One region of the Streptomyces sp. NPDC043908 genome, then DNA from elsewhere that is predicted to be linked to it. Evidence: predicted binding sites of a transcription regulator. Region 1 holds the regulator's gene; the other holds the start of a gene.

Region 1 (11,479 bases):
TGGTCTGCCGCCTGGAGCCGCCCGCCGGGGACGAGCCCGGCGCGGTGGTCGTCGAGGTCTCCGACCACCACCCCTCCCGGGTCGTGCGCCACGAGCCGCGCGAGCCGGGCGCGCCGGAGTACGGCCGGGGGCTGCACCTGGTGGCCGCGCTCGCCGAGTGCTGGGGCATCACCTACCGCACCGGCCTCAAGACGGTCTGGGCGCGGCTGCTCCTCGACGCGGAGGGCGCCGCCCCGGGCGAGGAGGGGCCGGGCCGCGAGGAACGGCTCCAGCGCGGACCGCGCGCCGCCGGGATGCCGGCCGCCCCGGGGCGCGGCGCCCCCCTCGGGCAGGACCGCGACTGGGTGAACCGGGGCGCCCTCTCCTTCCTGGCGGAGGCGTCCGACCTGCTGGCGGGCCAGTTCGACGAGGACATGATCGCGGCGCTCGCCGGACAGCTCCTGGTGCCCCGGCTCTGCGACTGGTGCGCGATCTGGCTCGACCCGGAGACCGGCGGCCCGGCCGGCGAGCCCCGGCTGGCCCGGGTGTGGCACGCCCGCGAGTCCGGGATCGACGAGCTGCGGGCGGTCCTGGAGAAGGATCCGCCCCGGCTGCCGGAGTCCGCGCGCGGCGGCCCGGTCCCGATGCCCTGGCCGGCCCCGCAGGACGGCGGCGACGGGGCGGCGCTCGCGTACCGGATGGTCGCCGGCGGCCGGGCCGTCGGCGTGCTCATGCTCGGGCGGGCCGGGACGGCGCGCATCCCCGACGAGGTCACCGGACTGGTCGAGGACTTCGTACGCCGGGTGGCGCTGGCGATCGGCGCCGCCCGCCAGTACACCCGCCAGGTCACCATCAGCCGGGTCCTCCAGCGCGGACTGCTCCCGGCGGGCGTGGCGGAGATCCCCGGCGTCGACAGCGCGCTGGTCTACCAGCCCAGCGGCGAGGGCGTGGCGGGCGGCGACTTCTACGACCTGTTCCCCGGCGCCGACGGCCGCTGGTGCTTCGCGCTCGGCGACGTCCAGGGCAGCGGCCCCGAGGCGGCCGTCGTCACCGGCCTGGTGCGGCCCTGGCTGCGGCTGCTCGCCCGTGAGGGGTACGCGGTGCACGACGTCCTGGACCGCCTCAACAAGCTGCTCGTCGACGACGGCGTCGAGGCCGCCGAGGCGGCCGCCCGGATGGTCGCGGCGGCGGGCGGCCGCGAGGTGGCCGAGGGCCCGCAGGCCCGCTTCCTCTCCCTGCTGTACGGAGAGCTCGTCCCGGTGCCGCCGGAGAGCGGCGGGGGCGTCCTGTGCACCCTGGCGAGCGCCGGCCACCCGCTGCCGCTGCTGCTGCGGCCCGAGGGGTCGGTGCGGGCGGCGGCCGTGCCGCAGGTGCTGGTCGGGGTGGTGGAGGGGGTGGCGTACGAGAGCGAGAGCTTCCGGCTGATGCCCGGCGACACCCTGCTGTGCGTCACGGACGGGGTGACCGAGCGCCGCTCCGGCCGGCAGATGTTCGACGACGGGGACGGCCTCGCCGCGGTGCTCGCGGGGTGCGTGGGCATGACGGCGACGGGGGTCGCGGAGAGCGTCAAGCGGGCGGTGTACGCGTTCGGCACCACGCCGCCGGAGGACGATCTGGCGCTCCTGGTGCTCCAGGCGCGCTGAGGGCGTGCCCGGGGCCGTCCGGGGTGGCGGACAATGGGGGGCATGCCTTCCGTACTGCCCGATGGTGAGCCCATGCCCGAGGACGGGGCGCTGCCCGGTTCCGCCCTGGAGGGCGCTCGGGAGCGACCGCTCGGCTTCTACCTGCACGTTCCCTACTGCGCCACGCGCTGCGGGTACTGCGACTTCAACACCTACACCGCCACCGAGCTGCGCGGCTCCGGCGGCGTCCTGGCGTCCCGCGACAACTACGCGGCCACCCTGACCGACGAGATCCGGCTCGCCCGCAAGGTGCTCGGCGACGACCCGCGCCCGGTCCGTACGGTCTTCGTGGGCGGCGGCACCCCGACGCTGCTCCCCGCCGCCGACCTGGTCCGGATGCTCTCGGCGGTACGCGAGGAGTTCGGCCTGGCGGACGACGCGGAGGTGACGACGGAGGCGAACCCCGAGTCGGTGGACCGGGCGTATTTGGAGGAGCTGCGGGCCGGCGGCTTCAACCGGGTCTCCTTCGGCATGCAGAGCGCCAAGCAGCACGTCCTGAAGATCCTCGACCGCACGCACACGCCGGGCCGCCCCGAGGCGTGCGTCGCCGAGGCGCGGGCGGCGGGCTTCGACCACGTCAACCTCGACCTGATCTACGGGACGCCGGGGGAGTCGGACCAGGACTGGCGCGAGACGCTGGCGGCGGCGGTGGGGGCGGGTCCCGACCACATCTCCGCGTACGCCCTGATCGTGGAGGAGGGTACGCAGCTGGCGCGCCGCATCCGCCGGGGCGAGGTCCCGATGACGGACGACGACGTCCACGCGGACCGCTACCTCATCGCGGACGCGGTGCTGGCCGAGGCGGGCTTCCACTGGTACGAGGTGTCGAACTGGGCCACCACGGAAGCGGGCCGCTGCCTGCACAACGAGCTGTACTGGCGGGGCGCGGACTGGTGGGGCGCGGGCCCCGGCGCGCACAGCCATGTCGGGGGCGTGCGGTGGTGGAACGTGAAGCATCCCGGGGCGTATGCGGCGGCGCTGGCGGGTGGGCGTACGCCGGGGGCGGGGCGCGAGGTCCTGGCGGCGGAGGACCGCCGGGTGGAGCGCATCCTGCTGGAGCTCCGGCTCCGGGAGGGCTGCGAGCTGTCGCTGCTGCGCCCGGCGGGGCTGGCGGCGGCGCGCCGGGCAATGGGGGAGGGGTTGCTGGAGGAGGGGGCGTTCGGGGCGGGGCGGGCGGTGCTGACCCTGCGGGGGCGGTTGTTGGCGGACGGGGTGGTGCGGGATCTGGTGGACTGACCCCCGGTCCGGGGTGCGGTGTTCGGCTGCGGGTGTGTGGTGGGTTGCCCGCGCAGTTCCCCGCGCCCCTGGGGGGAACGGGGCCCCCGGGGCGCGAGGACCGGGAGGAACTGGGCCGCAGGCCCGTTCCTTGAGGGGCGCGGGGAACTGCGCCGCCAGCCCCCACCGGGCCGCAGGCGAACGTGGGTTTCAGGGGCGCGGGGAACTGCGCGGCCAGCCCCCACCGGGGCGCGGATGGAGAGAGGCGTTCGGGGCGGAGCCGTCCCCCGGAGGGTTTAGGGGAGGGGCGGGGAGGGGGCCGTCACGAAGTCGATCAGCTCCTCCACCCGCCCCAGCAACTCCGGCTCCAGGTCCCGATAACTCCGCACCCCGGAGAGAATCCGCTGCCACGCCGCCCCCGTGTTCACCGGCCACCCCAGCGCCCGGCACACCCCCGTCTTCCAGTCCTCCCCCCGCGGCACCACCGGCCACCCCGCGATCCCCACGGCCGCCGGCTTCACCGCCTCCCACACGTCGATGTAGGGGTGCCCGGCCACCAGCACGTGCGCGCCCGTGACCGCCGCCGCGATCCGGGACTCCTTGGAGCCGGGCACCAGGTGGTCGACCAGGACACCCAGGCGCGCGTCGGGGCCGGGGGCGAAGTCCGCGACGATCGCGGGGAGGTCGTCGATGCCCGACAGGTACTCGACGACGACGCCCTCGATGCGCAGGTCGTCGCCCCACACCTTCTCCACCAGCTCCGCGTCGTGGCGCCCCTCGACATAGATGCGCCCCGCGCGCGCCACCCGCGCCCGCGCCCCCGGCACGGCGACGGAGCCCGAGGCGGTGCGCGCCGGGCGCGAGGGAGCGGGCGCCGGCGGGCGTACCAGCGTGACCACCTTCCCCTCCAGCAGGAACCCCCGCGCCGCCATGGGGAACACCCGCTTCTTGCCGAAGCGGTCCTCCAGCGTCACCGTCCCCGCCTCACAGCGGAGCACCGCCCCGCAGAACCCGGTCGTCACCTCCTCGACGACCAGGTCGAGCTCGGCGGGCACCTCGGGGGCCGGGGTCCCCTTCTTCCAGGGCGGAGTCAGGTCCGGGCTGTAGCTGCGCATTCCGATGAGAATACGGGTGGATCATGTGCCCATATGGGTGTACGCCCTTATGACACGCCGAATTCCTCCGCGAGCCCGGCCCGCTGCGCCCGGACGAACGCCGCGTCCACCACCGCCCCGTGCCCCGGTACGTACACCGCGTCCTCGCCGCCCAGGTCGAGCAGCCGGTCGAGGGCGGCGGGCCAGTGGGTGCGGACCGCGTCCGGCCCGGCCTGCGGCTCGCCGGACTCCTCGACCAGGTCACCGCAGAAGACGATTTCGGGCGAACCGGGGCCACCAGGGCTGCCCGGGACCAGCAGGGCCAGGTCGTGGCCGGTGTGGCCGGGGCCCACGTTCGCCAGCAGCACCTGCCGCCCGCCCAGCTCCAGCGTCCACTCGCCCGTCACGAAGTGCCGCGGGCGCACCAGCAGGTCCGCCGCCTCGGCGGCCCGCGCGGGCGGCACCCCGTGGGTGACGGCGTCGGTCCGCAGGGCGTCCGCGTCCAGGACCCGGTCGATCCCGACCGCCCCGTAGACCTCGGCCCCGGAGAACGCGGCCGTGCCCAGGACGTGGTCGAAGTGCGGATGGCTGAGTGCGATATGCGTCACCCGGCGCCCGAGCAGCGCCTGTGCCTGGGCGCGCAGCTCGGCGCCCTCGCGCAGGGTCGAGCCCGTGTCGTACAGCAGGACCGCGTCCTCGCCCGCGACCAGGCCCGCCGTAGCGTCCCACCCCGGCAGCCGGCGGCGGCCCACGCCGTCGCCCAGCCGCTCCCAGCCGAACTCTTCCCAGCGGACGTCCATGACACGACGCTATCCCGGGCGGCCGGGGCGGTGCGTTCGAGCGCGCCGCGAGCGTCACGGACCGCCGCCCTTGCTAGGGGTGTACCGGTCGGCCGTACACTGGCCGGGGATCGCTGGCACTCGAACGCGCAGAGTGCCAGGGCAGAGCGGCCAGGACGACAGCTGGAGGTGTGCGCGGTGCTCAGTGAACGCAGACTCGAAGTCCTGCGCGCGATCGTCCAGGACTACGTCGGGACCGAGGAGCCGGTGGGCTCGAAGGCCCTGACCGAGCGGCACAAGCTGGGCGTCTCGCCGGCGACCGTGCGCAACGACATGGCCGTGCTGGAGGAGGAGGGCTTCATCGCCCAGCCCCACACCAGCGCCGGCCGTATCCCCACGGACAAGGGCTACCGGCTGTTCGTCGACCGGCTCGCGGGCGTCAAGCCGCTGTCGTCGCCGGAGCGGCGGGCCATCCAGAACTTCCTGGACGGCGCCGTCGACCTCGACGACGTGGTGGCGCGCACGGTCCGGCTGCTCGCGCAGCTGACCCGGCAGGTCGCCGTCGTGCAGTACCCGTCGCTGACACGGTCCACCGTGCGGCACGTGGAGCTGCTGTCGCTGGCCCCGGCCCGGCTGATGCTGGTGCTCATCACGGACACCGGGCGGGTCGAGCAGCGGCTGGTCGACTGCCCGGCGCCGTTCGGCGAGACCTCGCTGGCGGATCTGCGGGCCCGGCTCAACAGCCGGGTGGTGGGGCGCCGCTTCGCGGACGTCCCGCAGCTGGTGCAGGATCTTCCCGAATCCTTCGAGCCGGAGGACCGAGGAACCGTTTCGACGGTGCTCGCCACCCTGCTCGAAACCCTGGTGGAGGAGACCGAGGAACGGCTGATGATCGGCGGCACCGCCAATCTCACCCGCTTCGGACACGACTTCCCCCTGACCATTCGGCCGGTGCTGGAGGCGCTGGAGGAGCAGGTCGTGCTCCTCAAGCTGCTCGGCGAGGCCAAAGAATCGGGCATGACCGTACGAATCGGGCATGAGAACGCCCATGAAGGGCTGAACTCCACGTCCGTCGTCTCGGTCGGCTACGGTTCGGGCGGCGAAGCCGTCGCGAAACTCGGCGTGGTCGGACCGACCCGCATGGATTACCCCGGAACGATGGGAGCGGTACGCGCAGTGGCACGTTACGTCGGACAGATCCTGGCGGAGTCGTAAGTGGCCACGGACTACTACGCCGTACTGGGCGTACGCCGCGACGCATCGCAGGACGAGATCAAGAAGGCGTTCCGGCGCCTGGCGCGTGAGCTCCACCCGGATGTGAATCCGGACCCGAAGACGCAGGAGCGCTTCAAGGAGATCAACGCCGCCTACGAGGTCCTCTCGGACCCGCAGAAGAAGCAGGTCTACGACCTCGGAGGCGACCCCCTGTCGTCCTCCGGCGGCGGTGGAGCCGGTGGCTTCGGCGCGGGCGGCTTCGGGAACTTCTCGGACATCATGGACGCGTTCTTCGGCAACGCGGCGCAGCGCGGGCCCCGTTCGCGCACCCGTCGCGGCCAGGACGCCATGATCCGGCTGGAGATCGACCTCAACGAGGCGGCCTTCGGCACGACCAAGGACATCCAGGTCGACACGGCGGTCGTCTGTACGACCTGCTCCGGCGAGGGCGCCGCTCCCGGCACCTCGGCGCAGACGTGTGACATGTGCCGCGGCCGCGGCGAGGTCTCCCAGGTCACCCGCTCCTTCCTCGGCCAGGTCATGACCTCCCGCCCCTGCCCCCAGTGCCAGGGCTTCGGGACCGTCGTGCCCACGCCGTGCCCGGAGTGCGCGGGCGACGGCCGCATCCGCTCGCGCCGCACGCTCACGGTCAAGATCCCGGCCGGTGTCGACAACGGCACCCGGATCCAGCTCGCGGGCGAGGGCGAGGTCGGCCCCGGCGGCGGCCCCGCCGGTGATCTGTACGTGGAGATCCACGAGCTGAACCACGACGTCTTCCAGCGCCGTGGCGACGATCTGCACTGCACGGTGACGATCCCCATGACAGCGGCGTCGCTCGGCACCAAGGTGCCGTTGCAGACGCTGGACGGCATGGAGGAGGTGGACATCCGGCCGGGCACCCAGTCGGGCCAGTCCATCCCGCTGCACGCGCGCGGTGTGACGCACCTGCGGGGCGGTGGCCGGGGCGACCTGATCGTCCACGTCGAGGTCACCACGCCGACCAAGCTGGATCCGCAGCAGGAGGATCTGCTGCGCCAGCTGGCGAAGCTCCGCGGCGAGGAACGCCCGACGGGGCAGTTCCAGCCCGGGCAGCAGGGGTTGTTCTCCCGGCTGAAGGACGCGTTCAACGGGCGGTGAGGGGGTTCCCTCTCGGGGGCGCCGCCCGTCGGCCCGGTGTTCGGCTGCGGGTGCGTGGGGGTTGCTCGCGCAGTTCCCCGCGCCCCTGTTCGGCCCGGTCTTTGGCCGCGGATCGTGGGTGGCCGGTCGCGCAGTTCCCCGCGCCCCTCGGGGGGACCGCCGTCTCCCGGGATGTCGCTCAGCCAGTGACCCCTTCGGGAACCGTGCGGCCAGCCCGGGGGTGAAGGGGCTGGGGGGTCGGGGCGATTCGGTGGCTGGGCGGGGCCGTGGCACGATGCGGGCATGGCTTTGACCGATCTCTGCCGGTATCCGATCGTGCAGGCTCCCATGGCCGGTGGCGTCTCCGCCCCCGGTCTGGCCGCCGCGGTCTGCGAGGCCGGCGGACTCGGGTTCCTGGCCGCCGGGTACAAGACGGCCGACGGCATGTACCAGGAGATCAAGCAGCTGCGGGGGCTCACCGGACGCCCCTTCGGCGTCAACCTGTTCATGCCGCAGCCGCCGCACACCGACCCGGCCGTCGTCGAGGTGTACCGCAACCAGCTCGCGGGCGAGGCCACCTGGTACGAGACGCCGCTCGGCGAGGCCGACTCCGGTGGCGACGACGGCTACGAGGCCAAGCTGGCGATCCTGCGCGAGGACCCGGTCGCGGCCGTCTCGTTCACCTTCGGCTGCCCCGAGCGCGAGGTGCTCGCCGCGTTCGCCGCCCTCGGCACGTACACCGTCGTCACCGTGACCACCCCCGACGAGGCGCTGGCCGCGCAGGTCGCCGGGGCCGACGCCGTCTGCGTCCAGGGGACGGAGGCCGGCGGCCACCAGTCCACGCACCGCGACGACCCGCAGGCCGACGGCTCCGGGCTCGGGCTGCTGACGCTGATCACCCAGGTCCGCGAGAGCGTGACGCTGCCGATCGTCGCGGCCGGCGGGCTGATGCGCGGCGCCCAGATCGCGGCGGTGCTCGCGGCGGGCGCGGACGCGGCGCAGCTCGGCACGGCGTTCCTGGCCTGCCCCGAGTCCGGCGCGCACGCCCTGCACAAGCAGGCCCTGACCAACCCCCTCTTCGTCCGTACGGAGCTGACGCGGGCGTTCTCCGGACGCCCGGCCCGCGGCCTGGTCAACCGCTTCATGCGCGAGCACGGACCGTACGCCCCGGCCGCCTACCCCCAGGTGCACCAGATCACCGCCGGGCTGCGCCGGGCCGCCGCGGCGGCGGGCGACGCCCAGGGCATGGCGCTGTGGGCGGGCCAGGGACACCGGCTGGCACGGGCGCTGCCCGCCGGGCAGCTGGTGGAGGTCCTGGCGGCCGAAGTGGACGCGGCGCTCGCCGCGCTGGCCGCCGCAACGAGAAACCGCACCACATGAGGAGCACGTCATGACCGCCCCGGTCTTCGTCGTCGAGCGTTTCCCCGCGTCCGGGCCGGGCGGCCGGTACGTCCTGGACGGCCCCGAGGGACGGCACGCCGTCTCCGTGAAGCGGCTCGCACCCGGTGAGGACGTCGTCCTCACCGACGGCCGCGGCACCTGGGCGGACTGCGTGGTCCTGGCCACCGAGGGCAAGGACCGGCTCGTCGTCCAGCTGGACTCGCTGAGGGACGAGCCGCAGCCGCAGCCGCGCATCACCGTCGTCCAGGCGCTGCCCAAGGGCGACCGGGGCGAGGTCGCGGTCGAGACGATGACCGAGGTGGGCGTCGACGCCGTGGTGCCCTGGCAGGCCTCGCGCTGCATCACGCAGTGGAAGGGCGACCGGGGCGCCAAGTCCCTCGCCAAGTGGCGCGCCACGGCCCGTGAGTCGGGCAAGCAGTCGCGCCGGGTGCGGTTCCCGGAGGTACGGGACGCGATGACGACCAAGCAGGTTGTCGCGTTTTTGGCCACGGCTGATTTCGCCGCCGTGCTGCACGAGGGCAGCGACGTCCCGAGCGAGCCGCTGGCCACGGCCGAGCTGCCCGGGAGCGGGGAGATCGTCCTGGTGGTGGGCCCCGAAGGGGGCGTGTCGCCCGAGGAGTTGGCGGCCTTCGCGCAGGCCGGCGCCCGGCCGTACGTGCTCGGCCCGAGCGTGCTGCGCACCTCCACGGCGGGCACGGCGGCGGCGGCTCTGCTGATGGGGCGCACCGGCCGCTGGTCGTGACGCCGCCGGCGCGCGGCTGACCTCCCGCCGGCGTCCGCCCGTGCGTCCGGCCGACGTCGTAAAGCCGTCTACCGCGTCCGGCGCCGGGGTGGGACGCTGGCGCGTATGGGGGCAAGGAGATACGTCACGTGGCCGCTGCGCCACCGGCGCGCGTTCGCCGCGCTCGGCCTGGTCGCCGGGGCGGCGGCCGGAGCCGCGGCCTGCGATCCGGTCGGCGGCATGAGCTCGGTCACCGTCTCGGTGACCACCGACAAGGTCGCGACGAGCAAGCTGGAGCACGACGGCTTCACGGTGCGGTATCTGACCTGCACCGCGAAGGTCGACGGTGGCTCGTCGACCCGTACGCCGTCGGCCGCCTCGACCCGGACGGTCGCCACGGTCGACTGCCGGGGCCGCACCGACGACAACAAGAAGATCAGCGTCACCGGCAAGGTGACGGAGGAGCGCGAGGACCGCTGCGTCCGGGGCGATCTGACGGCGAAGGTCGCGGACCGCACGGTCTTCCACGCGAGCGTCCTGGGCGACTGCAACGCGCCGCCGCCGAGCCGGAGCACCCCCAGGCCCCCGGGCAGGCCCGGCAAGCCGGGCGGCCGGCCGACGGTGACGGTCACGGTGACCGTGACGGAGACGTTCCAGGGCAAGTGAGGGCCGGGCGGGGCCGGGGCGCGTGGGGTCCGGTGGGCAGACGTCAGTAGCATGCTGCTGACCGATCGATCGTTCCCACCCGTATCCCCCCGTTCCCACCGTGACCGAGGAGCTCAGGACCGTGGCCGGAGAGCCGCAGGCGGACTGCCTGTTCTGCAAGATCGTCTCGGGGGACGTCCCGGCGACCGTCGTCCGGGAGACCGAGACCGTCGTGGCGTTCCGCGACATCAACCCCCAGGCGCCCACGCACGTCCTGGTCATCCCCCGCGCCCATCACCCCGACGCGGCCTCCCTGGCCGCCGCCGAGCCGGCGGTCGCCGCCGACCTGCTGCGCGAGGCCGGGGAGATCGCCGCCGCCGAGAAGATCGACGGCAGTGGGTACCGGATCGTCTTCAACACCGGCAGCGGCGCGGGCCAGACCGTCTTCCACGCGCACGCCCATGTGCTGGGCGGCCGCGGCCTCCAGTGGCCGCCCGGATAGCGGGACGGGACCGGTAACCCCTCTTGTCCGTACGTGAACTGGTGGTGCTCGGCACCGCCAGCCAGGTCCCGACCCGGCACCGCAACCACAACGGCTATCTGCTGCGCTGGGACGGCCGGGGCATCCTCTTCGACCCCGGCGAGGGCACCCAGCGGCAGATGCTGCGGGCCGGCGTGGCCGCGCACGACATCGACCGGATCTGCGTCACGCACTTCCACGGCGACCACTCGCTCGGGCTCGCCGGGGTGATCCAGCGGATCAACCTCGACCGGGTGCCGCACCCGGTCACCGCGCACTACCCGGCGAGCGGCCGGCACTTCTTCGACCGGCTGCGGTACGCGACGGCCTACCGCGAGACGGTCGAGCTGGCGCAGGTCCCGGTCGAGGGCGAGGGCGCGGTGCTGGCGGAGACCGACGCGTACACGCTCGAAGCGCGCCGGCTCTCGCACCCGGTCGAGTCCTACGGCTACCGGCTCACCGAGCCGGACCGGCGCCGGATGCTGCCCGCGCTCCTGGCCGAGCACGGCATCGCCGGGCCGGACGTGGGCCGCCTCCAGCGCGAGGGCGTACTGGGCGGGGTGACGCTCGCCGACGTCAGCGAGGTGCGGCGCGGCCAGCGGTTCGCCTTCGTCATGGACACCCGGCTCTGCGCGTCGGTGCCCGCGCTGGCCGAGGGCTGCGACATGCTGGTCATCGAGTCGACGTTCCTGGACGAGGACGTGCGGCTCGCCGAGGACCACGGGCATCTGACGGTGGGTCAGGCGGCCGGGGTGGCCCGGGACGCCGGGGTGGGCCACCTCGTCCTCACGCACTTCTCGCAGCGGTACGCGGACCCGGCGGACTTCGCGCGCCAGGCGCGGGGGGCCGGTTTCGCGGGGGAGCTGACGATCGCGGCTGACCTGACGCGGGTGCCGCTGCCGAAACGTACGCCGTAACCACGTTCACGATCTGGCCGTCCGGCCACCTTTTCCAGGAAGTACCTCCATGCCCCTCCCCAAGGCCGAACTCCACCTCCACATCGAAGGCACCCTCGAACCCGAGCTCGCCTTCGAACTGGCCGCGCGCAACGGCGTGCGGCTGCCGTACGCCGACACCGAGGAGCTGCGCAAGGCGTACCTCTTCGACGACCT
Region 2 (11,479 bases), on a different contig from region 1:
GCGGCTCCCTGGTGGACGGGCCGGCCCTGCTCGGCGAGCTGCTCTCCGGGCGGCTGCACGCCGTACTGGACGTCACCGAGCCCGAGCTTCCCGCCCGCGAGAGCCCGTTGTACGACCTGCCCAACGTCCTGCTGACCCCGCACATCGCCGGTTCGCTCGGCAACGAGCTGCACCGGATGGCGGATCTGGCGCTGGCCGAGGTGGAGCGGTTCGCCGCGGGGCAGCCGTTCGCGGACCCGGTGCACGCGGCGGCCCTGCGCCACTCGGCGTGAGAGACGTACGTGCGTACGTACGGGAAAGGCCCCCGCCCCGCCGGTGGCGGGATCGGGGGCCTTCGGCGTCGTACGGTTCCTGCCGCCGGGGGGCGTCGGGCTCCGTACGACGTCAGCGCGTCACCACGTCAGTGGCTGTGGCCGTGACCGTGGCCGTGACCGGCCTCGGCCTCCTCGTCGGCCGGCTTCTCGACGACCAGGGTCTCGGTCGTGAGCAGCAGGGAGGCGATGGAGGCGGCGTTCTCCAGGGCGGAGCGCGTCACCTTGACCGGGTCGATGACGCCGGCCTTGACCAGGTCGCCGTACTCGCCGGTGGCGGCGTTGAAGCCCTGGCCCTTGTCGAGCTCGGCGACCTTGGAGGTGATGACGTAACCCTCCAGGCCGGCGTTCTCGGCGATCCAGCGCAGCGGCTCGACGGCGGCGCGGCGGACGACCGCGACACCGGTGGCCTCGTCGCCGGTCTTGTCGAGGTTGCCCTCCAGGACCTTGACGGCGTGGACGAGCGCGGAGCCACCACCGGAGACGATGCCCTCCTCGACCGCGGCGCGGGTCGCGGAGATGGCGTCCTCCAGACGGTGCTTCTTCTCCTTCAGCTCCACCTCGGTGGCGGCGCCGACCTTGATCACGCACACGCCGCCGGCGAGCTTCGCGAGGCGCTCCTGGAGCTTCTCGCGGTCCCAGTCGGAGTCCGTGGACTCGATCTCGGCCTTGATCTGCGCGACGCGGCCGACCACGTCCTCGCTGTTGCCGCCGCCGTCGACGATCGTGGTGTCGTCCTTGGTGACGGTCACGCGGCGGGCGGAGCCCAGCACGTCCAGACCGGCCTGGTCGAGCTTGAGGCCGACCTCCTCGGCGATGACGGTGGCACCGGTGAGGGTGGCCATGTCCTGGAGCATCGCCTTGCGGCGGTCGCCGAAGCCGGGGGCCTTGACGGCCACGGCGTTGAACGTGCCACGGATCTTGTTGACGACCAGGGTGGAGAGGGCCTCGCCCTCGACGTCCTCGGCGATGATCAGGAGCGGCTTGGAGGAGCCGGCCTGGATGACCTTCTCGAGGAGCGGCAGGAGGTCCTGGATCGAGGAGATCTTGCCCTGGTTGATCAGGATGTACGGGTCGTCGAGGACGGCCTCCATACGCTCCTGGTCGGAGACCATGTACGGCGAGAGGTAGCCCTTGTCGAAGGCCATGCCCTCGGTGAACTCCAGCTCCAGGCCGAAGGTGTTGGACTCCTCGACGGTGATGACACCGTCCTTGCCGACCTTGTCCATCGCCTCGGCGATGAGCTCGCCGACCTGCTGGTCCTGGGCGGAGAGCGCGGCCACGGCGGCGATGTCCGACTTGTCGTCGATCGGACGCGCGGTGGCGAGCAGCTCCTGCGAGACGGCCTTGACGGCCGCGTCGATGCCCTTCTTCAGGGCGGCCGGGGAGGCACCGGCGGCGACGTTGCGCAGACCCTCGCGGACCAGCGCCTGGGCCAGCACGGTGGCGGTGGTGGTGCCGTCACCCGCGATGTCGTTGGTCTTGGTCGCCACCTCCTTCACGAGCTGGGCGCCCAGGTTCTCGTACGGGTCGTCGAGCTCGACCTCGCGCGCGATGGTGACACCGTCGTTGGTGATGGTGGGGGCGCCGAACTTCTTGTCGATGACGACGTTGCGGCCCTTGGGGCCGATCGTCACCTTCACCGTGTCGGCAAGCTTGTTGACGCCGCGCTCAAGGGCGCGACGGGCGTCCTCGTCGAACTTCAGGATCTTCGCCATGGGAGCGGTTCAGCCCTCTCGGAAACTTGGTGATACGAAAACTGCGCCCCTCGCCGCCCGGCTGTCAGCAGGGTGGCCAGGGGCGCAGCTCAGAAGCATTCGCTTCGAGGTGAATTACTTCTCGATGATCGCGAGCACGTCGCGAGCCGAGAGGACGAGGTACTCGTCACCGTTGTACTTCACCTCGGTGCCGCCGTACTTGCTGTAGAGCACGACGTCACCGACGGCGACGTCGAGTTCGACGCGCTTGCCGTCCTCGATCCGGCCCGGGCCCACGGCCAGGACGACGCCCTCCTGGGGCTTCTCCTTGGCGGTGTCCGGAATGACCAGGCCGGAGGCCGTGGTCTGCTCGGCGTCGAGCGGCTGGACCACAATGCGGTCCTCGAGCGGCTTGATGGCAACCTTGGAGCTGGCGGTCGTCACGATCCGACCTCCCCCTTCGGAGATCTCACGGGGTTAACTGTCTGAGGTGGCGACCAGGTGGATCCGTCGTCGCGGGTGCCGGACCTGCCCGTCGCTGTGTTGGCACTCTCCGGTGGGGAGTGCCAGAGCCGAGACTAGGACGGCGGTTAGCACTCGGTCAAGCGGAGTGCCAGACGGATGGTGCGTGGCGGAGTCCCGCGGGGTGCCCTGACGCCGCGTCCAGGGGGTGGTCGAGGGCCTGTCGCGCGCACGCGGCCGAGCCGGAAACGTCGCCCCGCGCGCGCGAGGGCGGAGCCGGAAAACGTCACCCCCGCGCGCGCGAGGAACGTGGCGCCCCGCCTCTAGGGCGTCGGTGCCGGGGCGGTCGCCCCCGGGGTGCGGGATGGCGCCGCCGGGCCGGGAGCGGGCGGGGTGCGTTCCGCGTCGGGGCGGACGTGCCAGGGCCGGCGGCCCGGGGCGCCGGGGCGGGGGAAGCCGCGCCGCGCGTCGGTCACCTTCGTCGCCGCCATGCGGCCGAGCCGTTCGATCGGGGCGGCGGGGCGCTCGCAGCCCGCCGCCAGCAGGGACACCGTCAGCGCACCGGCCGCCAGCAGACCGGCCAGCGGACCGCCCGACGGCCGGTGCGCGCGGGTCATACGTAGTCCTCCAGCCTGGCCACCGCGTACCCCTTGTCGGTGATGACCTTCATGACCTGCCGGATCATGTCGGGCATCGTGCCCTTCCAGTCCTCGCGCCCCCGGAAGTGGGTGAGCACGATGTCGCCGGGGTGGAGGTCGCGGTCCCACTCGCGCCACTCCATGTGGTCCGGGAACGCCTCGGCCGCCCACAGCGGCACCGCCTTGATCCCGCAGGACTGGGCCGCGCGCAGGGTGTCCTCGTTGTAGTTGCCGTACGGCGGCCGGAAGAGCCGGGGCCGCTTGCCCGCCCACGTGCCGATCTTGTCCTGCTGGCCGCAGATCTCGTGCCGCTGCTCGTCGTAGGAGAGACCGGGCAGATAGCGGTGGTTGAGCGTGTGGTTGTTGAGCGTGACCCCGAGGCTCTGCATGCGCTTGAAGTACGGGTAGTCGGTGTGGACGAGGTAGTCGCTGAGGAAGGCGCTGTAGGGGATGCGCAGGTCCCGCATCATCTTCAGCAGTTTGGGATCCTTCTCGGCGCCGTCGTCGATGGTCAGGAAGACGATCCGGTCCTTGGTGGGCACGGTGGTGAAGACCGGCGGCAGCGAGTCGCCGCCGTCCGTCTCGAAGCCGGGCCGGTTGGTGATCTCCGGTTTGACGGCGGGCGGGGCGGGCGGGGTCAGCGGCACCTTGGCCAGCCTCCACCTCCTGGCGGCGGTCACCCGGGCGGCCTGCTCCTCCTTGAGACGGCCGGAGTAGCCGGCGAGGGCGCGGGCGGCGTCGCTGTCGTAGGCCTGCGGTCCGGCGGCGGCCCTGCCGCCGCGTCCGCCCACGTGGGGATCCCCGGAGGCGCACCCGGAGCCGAGCGCGGCGACGACGAGCCCGGCGAACACCAGGAGGGGGGCTTTCGTCAGACGGCGCCCATTTTCTTCCTTTTGTCGTACAAGCTGCATGCCGCCGCATCCTGTCAGTGCGGGGCGGTATACCGGAGGCGACACCCGACACCGGACGCGCGCCGTCCCCCGCCTGGCCCACAATGGGGCGGGTGAACGACCTCGACACCTTCCGCGCCCTGCTCACCCCCGAGGGCGCGGGCCTGCTGGACTCGCTGCGCGACCACGACCCGGCCCAGGAGCTGGCGCTGGCGACCCGGCTGCGCCGCACGCACGCCCCGGAGCTGGTCTCGGCCGCCCTGGCCCAGGCGCGGCTGCGGCAGCGCGCGGTCGCGAAGTTCGGCGCGGACGACGCGTACCGGATGTTCTTCACCCCCAACGGCGTCGAGCAGTCCACGCGCGCGTCGGTGGCCGCCTACCGCGCCCGCGTCTTCGCCGCCCAGGGGGTACGGAGCGTGGCCGACCTGTGCTGCGGCATCGGTGGGGACGCGCTGGCGCTCGCCCGGGCGGGCATCTCCGTCCTCGCGGTGGACCGCGACGAGCTGACGGCCGAGGTCGCCCGCGCGAACGCGGCGGCGCTGGGCCTCGCGGAGCTGATCGAGGTGCGGTGCGCGGATGTGACCGACGTGGACACCTCGGGGTGGGACGCGGTGTTCGTGGACCCGGCGCGGCGCGGCGGGCGCGGGCGCGTCTTCGACCCCGAGGCGTACTCACCGCCGCTGTCCTGGGCGATCGGCGCGGCCCTGAAGGCCCCGCTCGCCGCGCTGAAGATCGCCCCCGGCATCCCGCACGAGACGGTCCCGCCGCAGGCCGAGGCGGAGTGGATCTCGGACGGGGGCGATGTGAAGGAGGCGGTGCTCTGGTTCGGGCAGGCGCACGGGTCCGGGCAGGCGCACGCCTCCCTGCACACCCGCACGCCGGGCGCGGTCCGTGCCACGCTCCTGCCCGCCGAGGCCACGCTCCGGGCCTCCGCCCCGCTCCCGCCGCCCCCGGTCGGCCCGGTGGGCCGCTACCTCCACGAGCCGGACGGCGCCGTCATCCGCGCCCATCTGGTGGCCGACATCGCGGCGGCGTGCGGCGGCCGCCTCATCGACGAGACCATCGCGTACGTGACGAGCGACGAGCCGTACGCGTCCCCGTTCACCACCGCGTACGAGATCACCGACGAGCTGCCCTTCAACATGAAGAAGCTGAAGGCGCTGCTGCGGGAGCGCGGGGTGGGCGTGCTGACGGTCAAGAAGCGCGGCTCGGCGGTGGAGCCGGAGGAGCTGCGCCGCAAGATGAAGCTCCAGGGGCGCGGTTCGGCGACGGTGTTCCTGACGCGGGTGGCGGGGGCGCCGACGATGCTGATCGGGCATCCGGCAGGGCGCCCGTAGACACCCCGGGCCTCTGCTCCCCGCGGCCCGGGAAGCCTTCCGCGCCGGGGCGAGGGCCGGGTCCGTACCCCCTACGCCAGGTCCGTGAGCTCCTCCGCGAACACCTGCGACAGCGGCTGCGGCCCCACGTACTGCTGGCAGTTGCACCGGCCCGGCTCGAAGCGGAGCGGCTGCTTGGACTCGTCCCAGGCGACCGGGATCTCGACGCGCTCGTGGCACAGGCCCTGCTTGTCGTGCTTGGCGAGGTGGTGGGCGCAGCCGCAGACGGGCTCCGGGGGGCGGTGGGCGGCCTCCAGGGCGAGGCGCTCGCACCGGGCCGCCTCCAGGCGTTCCAGCCGGCGCTCGTGGCGGGTGCGCAGGGCCGTGCGGCCCGTGTCGGCGGCCCAGCCGAAGCCTCCCATCCAGAAGACTATGAGGACCCACCAGTACCATTCCATGTTGCCGCCTTCCCCCTGAAACCGTGCGACGTGCGTACGCGCGTTCAGGATAGGTGCGCGGAGGGCCGGAGCCGTAGGGCCCAGCGGCGGTGGGACAGCGCCTTGTTGACGGCGATCAGGCCGGTGAGCCAGCACACCAGACCCAGCCCCATCCCCAGCACCACCACTCCGTAGGTGTCGTCGCCCGGCCGCGCCCCCGCCGGGACCGTGACGCACACGAACAGGCCGACCGCGCACATCAGTCCGCCCGGCAGCAGCCACGCCAGGCTCAGTCCGGGCGCGCGCAGCGCGGCGTCGGTCGCGGGATGGCGGTCCAACGCGGCCCACTGCGCCAGGAGTCGGCGGATCCGCGCGTCCTTGCGCAGGCCCGCCACGATCGCCACGGCGGTCGGCACCAGCGCGCCGAGCCCGATCACCAGGCAGACCGCCCCGTAGAGCACCGACAGCACGTCCAGCGCCTCGGTGAACGCGATGACCGCCGTCCCCACGAACGCCCAGCCGGTGGCGAGCAGCACCGCCCAGCCCCAGTGGGCCGCGATCCGCCCCGGGCCCAACTGCCGTGCCACCAGGTCCGCCAGGACCGCCGCGCGGTCCCTGAGCAGCGCGTCCCGGTCGGGCCAGGTACGGATCGCCACCGGGGGCGGGGGCGGCGGCAGGGGTGTGCGGAACGGCATGGACATGAGGTTACCGGCGCGGCCAAGAGGCCCCGCCGCCCGCTCGGTTGCCCGCGCTTTCCGGTCGCCGGCCCCGGTCGGGCCCTCCCGGTCGGCCGTCCGCGCGGCCGCCCGCTCAGTCGCCCTCGTACGCCCGTCGCAGCCCGGCCACGTCCAGCTTCTTCATCTTCATCATGGCCCCGAGCGCCCGGTTCACGCCCTCCCGGTCCTCGCCCGACAGGATCTCGCGCAGGGCGCGCGGGACGATCTGCCAGGACAGGCCGTACTTGTCCTTCAGCCAGCCGCACGGGCCCTCCTCGCCGCCGTCGGCGGTCAGCCCGGCCCAGAGCTCGTCGACCTCCTCCTGGGACGCGCAGTCGACGGAGAGCGAGATGGACTCGTTGAAGGAGAAGTCCTGCTTGCCGCCGTTGAGCGCGGTGTACTGCTGGCCGGCCAGTTCGAACACGACGGTCATCACCGTGCCGGCCTGGTCGGGGAACGCCTCCGTGTACCGGGTGGTCTCGATGATCCGCGAGCTGCCGCCGAAGACGGAGACGTAGAACCGCGCGGCCTCCTCGGCCTGGTCGTCGAACCACAGGAACGTGGTGATCTTCTGGACGGGCTGCGCGGACTGTGCGGACTGCTCGGAGCGTGCGGACTGCTCGGACATGGCTGCTGCCTCCCTCTCGGCCGGGCCGTCCGGCGGGTACCGGCGGCTCGGAAGGGTAGACCGGGCCCCACCGCGAAACTCATCGGTCGCCCGAAGCCCCCCGGCCGGCCGCGAGCCCCCCGGGCTCAGCCCTCCGCGCGCGCCCGCAGCAGCTCCCGCTCGCGCGCGTTGCGCGTCAGCTCCGCGGCGCGCGCGAACTCCGCGCGCGCCTCCCGCGTACGCCCGAGGCGCTCCAGCAGATCGCCCCGGACGCTCGGCAGCAGGTGGTAGCCGCGCAGCGCGGGATCGGCGGCGAGGGCGTCCACCAGGGCCAGGCCCGCCGCGGGGCCCTCGGCCATGGACACCGCGACCGCCCGGTTCAGCTCCACCACCGGCGAGGGGGCGATCGCCGCCAGTCTGCGGTAGAGCACGGCGATCGCCGCCCAGTCGGTCTCCTCGTACGAGGCGGCCTGCGCGTGGCAGGCGGCGATGGCGGCCTGGAGCGCGTACGGGCCGGGGGCGCCGCCGAGTTCGCCCGCGCGGGTCAGCGCCGCGAAGCCGCGCCGGATCAGCAGCCGGTTCCAGCGGGAGCGGTTCTGGTCGGCGAGGAGCACGGGCGCGCCCGTGGCGTCCGTGCGGGCGCCCGTGCGCGAGGCCTGGATCTCCAGGAGCGCGGCCAGCGCGTGCACCTCGGGCTCCTCGGGCATGAGCCCCGCCAGCACCCGTACGAGCCGCAGCGCGTCCTCGCACAGCGCCGGGCGCACCAGGTCGTCGCCGGCCGTGGCCGCGTACCCCTCGTTGAAGACGAGATAGATGACTTCGAGGACGGAGGCGAGCCGCGCGGCGCGCTCCGGCCCCCGCGGCACCTCGAACGGCACGTCCGCCTTCGCCAGCGTCCGCTTGGCCCGGGAGATCCGCTGGGCGACGGTCGCCTCCTGGGCGAGGAAGGCGCGGGCGATCTCGTCGGTGGTCAGCCCGCCGAGCAGGCGCAGCGTCAGGGCGATGCGCGCCTCGGTGGAGAGCACCGGATGGCAGGCGGTGAAGATCAGCCGGAGCAGGTCGTCGTCGATCGCGTCCGGCTCCTCGGCCGCCGCGAACTCCGGCGCGGTCACCGCCTCGTCGAGGTCGCGGCCGATCTCGGCGAGCTTGCGCGCGTAGCTCTCGCGGCGGCGCACGAGGTCGACGGCCCGGTGCCTGGCGGTGGCCGTGAGCCAGGCGCCCGGGTTGTCCGGGACTCCTGTCTCCGGCCACCGCTCCAGGGCGGCGACCAGCGCGTCCTGCGCCAGTTCCTCGGCGATGGCGACGTCCCGCACGATCCGCGTGACGGCGGCGATGACGCGCGGGGCCTCGATCCGGAAGACGGCCTCGACGGCGTCCTTTTCTGTGCTCACGGGCAGTCATGAGAACACCCGCGCGGCCCGGCGGCAATCGCCGTCCGCCGAGCACGCCGTCGTACGCGGACGGTCAGCCCTCGAAGATCTCGCGGATCTCGGAGGTGACCGTCCAGTGCTCCTCGTGGATCGTCAGGAACCGCTTGGCCCACTCGATCGCCTCGGCCATGTCCTTGCACTGCATGAGCGCGTAGCCGCCGACGACCTCCTTGGACTCGGTGAACGGCCCGTCGGTCGTCGAGAGCTTCCCGCCCGACCAGGTGACCCGGGTGCCCTGGGCGGTGGGGGTGAGCCCGGCGGTGTCGAGCAGGACGCCGGCCTTGGTCATCTCCTCGATCAGGGCGCCCATCCGCTGCATCAGCTCGGCGCTGGGGCCCTCGGCGGGGGCGTCGGCCTCGTTGATACGGACCATCGACAGGTAGCGCGGCATGGTGTTCTCCTCGGTGCGTCCGGACCGTGGCCCGGAGGGTGGCTGCGGGGCCGTTCCCCGCCTCTCACCCCTACGTCGAACGGCCGGAGCCGGATTCGACACGGCCCGGGATTTTTCCCGGAAGTTTTTTCCGGAGTCTCCCGCGGCGCCCGCCGGGGTGCCTTCCGGGGCCGCGCGGCCGGGCTCAGACGTAGTCCTCCAGGCGGGCCACGGCGAAGCCCTGCTCCTGTATGTGGCGGAGCATGTTCGCCGTCATCTCGGTCATCGTGTGGCCCTTGAGCTCGCTCCTGCCGCGGAAGTGGGCCAGGATCACGTCGCCGGGGTGCAGCTTCTTGTCGCCCCGCTGGTACTGCATGTTCTGGATCTGCATCGACTCGCGCCACAGCACGATCGCCTGGACGCCGCACGCCTTGGCCGCCGCGCGCGTGCCCTCGTTCCAGTTGCCGTACGGCGGCCGGAAGAGCCGGGGCGCCCTGCCGTACTCCCTGGCCAGCTTCTCCTGCTGGCCGCATATCTCGTGCTGCTGCCGTGCGCCGGACTCGGTGCGCAGGTTGGGGTGGGTCAGGGTGTGGTTCTGGATCGCGTTGCCGAGCTGCTGGAGCGGTTTGAAGTAGCCCTTGTCCGCGCTGATGGCCGCGTCGGTGAGGAACATCGTGAAGGGGACCTTGAGGTCCCGCATCATGTCGACGAACCTGGGGTCCTTCTCGGCCCCGTCGTCGAACGTCACGAAGACGACCTTCTCCTTGGTGGGGATGTCGCTGATCACCGGAACCTCGCCCGGCTTCGCCCGCACCGGCTTGCGCGCGGGCGGCGCGGGCGCCTCGGGCAGGGGCTTGAGACCCCACTTGCGGTACGCGGCCGCGCTCGCCACCCCGTCCTGGGCGCCCGGGGCGGGGGCGGAGGCCGGCGCGGAGGGCCTGGCGGACGTACCGCCGCTCTTCCGCGCGGCGGCCCCGGAGCCGCCGTCCGACGAGGAGCAGCCGGTGGCCGACAGCACCCCGGACAGGACCAGAACCGCCGCCGCCACGCTCTTCTTACCCACTGTGAACCAACCGTCCGCACTGCCGACCGATACGCCCTCTGCGTACAGATCGATGCGGAATTCAGGCCGGAGGTTCCACGCCGAGTGACTCGAAGCGCCAGCGGTGGACCGCCCTGGTCACCAACTCCCCGGCCGGTTCCGGCAGTTCGGGCAGCTCCGCGTCGTACGCCGCGTCCCACCAGGTGATCACGAGCACCCGGTCCTGCGGCGCCGCGAAGACCTCGCGGCGCACCGGCGCGTACGGCAGGGTCTGCGCCCGGGCCCAGGCGAGGAGCTCCCCGCCCCGGCCCTCGGCCGCCCGCGCCTCCCACATCAGGGCGACCGTCACGGGTACAGGTTCTCCTTGCTGACCTCGTGCACGTGGTCGTGGTCGTGCGCGTGCCCGTGGCCCTGGGTGCCCGGCACATGAGGGTCCGTCACCGGCAGCGAGGAGTCCGCCGACAGGTCGAGGTCCGACGCGGGCCGGTTGCGCGCCACCATCTCGGCGCCGAGCGCCGCCACCATCGCGCCGTTGTCGGTGCACAGCCCGGGGCGCGGCACCCGCAGCCGGATGCCGGCCTTCTCGCACCGCTCCTGGGCGAGCGCGCGCAGCCGCGAGTTGGCCGCGACGCCGCCGCCGATCATCAGATGGTCCACGCCCTCGTCCTTGCAGGCCCGGACCGCCTTGCGGGTCAGGACGTCGACCACGGCCTCCTGGAAGGAGGCGGCCACGTCCCGGACCGGCACCTCCTCGCCCGCGTTGCGCTTGGCCTCGATCCAGCGGGCCACGGCCGTCTTCAGCCCCGAGAAGGAGAAGTCGTACGCCGGGTCGCGCGAGCCGCTCAGGCCGCGCGGGAACGCGATCGCCGCCGGGTCGCCCTCCTTGGCGAGCCGGTCGATGACCGGACCGCCGGGGAAGCCCAGGTCGAGCACGCGCGCGATCTTGTCGAAGGCTTCGCCCGCCGCGTCGTCGATCGTCGCGCCCATGGGGCGCACGTCCGCGGTGATGTCGGGCGCCAGCAGCAGCGAGGAGTGGCCGCCGCTGACCAGCAGCGCCATCGTGGGCTCGGGCAGCGGCCCGTGCTCCAGCTGGTCCACGCAGATGTGCGAGGCCAGGTGGTTCACCCCGTACAGCGGCTTGTTCAGGGCGTACGCGTAGGCCTTGGCGGCCGAGACGCCGACGAGCAGCGCGCCCGCGAGGCCGGGGCCGGCCGTCACCGCGATGCCGTCGAGGTCCCGGGCGGAGATCCCGGCGGTCTTCAGGGCGCGTTCGATGGTGGGGACCATCGCCTCCAGGTGCGCGCGCGAGGCGATCTCGGGCACCACACCGCCGTACCGGGCGTGGGTGTCCACGCTGGACGCGACGGCGTCGGCGAGCAGCGTCGTGCCGCGCACGATGCCGACGCCCGTCTCGTCGCAGGAGGTCTCGATGCCGAGTACCAGCGGTTCGTCAGCCATCACTCAGTCTCTTCTGTTTCTCGGTCGTGTTCCTGGACGATCAGGCGCATCACGAGCGCGTCCACGTTGCCCGGCTGGTAGTAGCCCCGCCGGAATCCGATGGGT

What was found. The regulator HrcA, encoded in region 1, represses chaperone genes, less so after heat shock. The targets are predictions, from matches to a motif close to TTNGCACTCNGNNNNNCNGAGTGCNAA.
Region 2: groES (co-chaperone GroES) is a predicted target of HrcA. The motif match lies at 2,599-2,625, and genes of this name have one in related genera.

What each region holds. Positions count from the first base shown of each region.
Region 1 is NZ_JBWKEI010000020.1:27,671-39,149, reverse strand. It holds gene AC069K_RS32300 (SpoIIE family protein phosphatase) at 1-1,622, shown strand, start outside; gene hemW (radical SAM family heme chaperone HemW) at 1,656-2,897, shown strand; gene AC069K_RS32290 (DUF3097 domain-containing protein) at 3,173-3,991, opposite strand; gene AC069K_RS32285 (MBL fold metallo-hydrolase) at 4,039-4,770, opposite strand; gene hrcA (heat-inducible transcriptional repressor HrcA) at 4,948-5,964, shown strand; gene dnaJ (molecular chaperone DnaJ) at 5,965-7,101, shown strand; gene AC069K_RS32270 (nitronate monooxygenase) at 7,384-8,460, shown strand; gene AC069K_RS32265 (16S rRNA (uracil(1498)-N(3))-methyltransferase) at 8,471-9,223, shown strand; gene AC069K_RS32260 (hypothetical protein) at 9,329-9,868, shown strand; gene AC069K_RS32255 (histidine triad nucleotide-binding protein) at 9,990-10,349, shown strand; gene AC069K_RS32250 (ribonuclease Z) at 10,373-11,284, shown strand; gene AC069K_RS32245 (adenosine deaminase) at 11,334-11,479, shown strand, end outside.
Region 2 is NZ_JBWKEI010000013.1:163,962-175,440, forward strand. It holds gene AC069K_RS26885 (hydroxyacid dehydrogenase) at 1-272, shown strand, start outside; gene groL (chaperonin GroEL) at 401-2,029, opposite strand; gene groES (co-chaperone GroES) at 2,144-2,452, opposite strand; gene AC069K_RS26900 (hypothetical protein) at 2,794-3,087, opposite strand; gene AC069K_RS26905 (polysaccharide deacetylase family protein) at 3,084-4,019, opposite strand; gene AC069K_RS26910 (class I SAM-dependent methyltransferase) at 4,103-5,335, shown strand; gene AC069K_RS26915 (hypothetical protein) at 5,407-5,772, opposite strand; gene AC069K_RS26920 (hypothetical protein) at 5,817-6,446, opposite strand; gene AC069K_RS26925 (VOC family protein) at 6,562-7,095, opposite strand; gene AC069K_RS26930 (RNA polymerase sigma factor) at 7,221-8,465, opposite strand; gene AC069K_RS26935 (YciI family protein) at 8,539-8,895, opposite strand; gene AC069K_RS26940 (polysaccharide deacetylase family protein) at 9,080-9,937, opposite strand; gene AC069K_RS26945 (hypothetical protein) at 9,999-10,265, opposite strand; gene tsaD (tRNA (adenosine(37)-N6)-threonylcarbamoyltransferase complex transferase subunit TsaD) at 10,262-11,374, opposite strand; gene rimI (ribosomal protein S18-alanine N-acetyltransferase) at 11,374-11,479, opposite strand, start outside.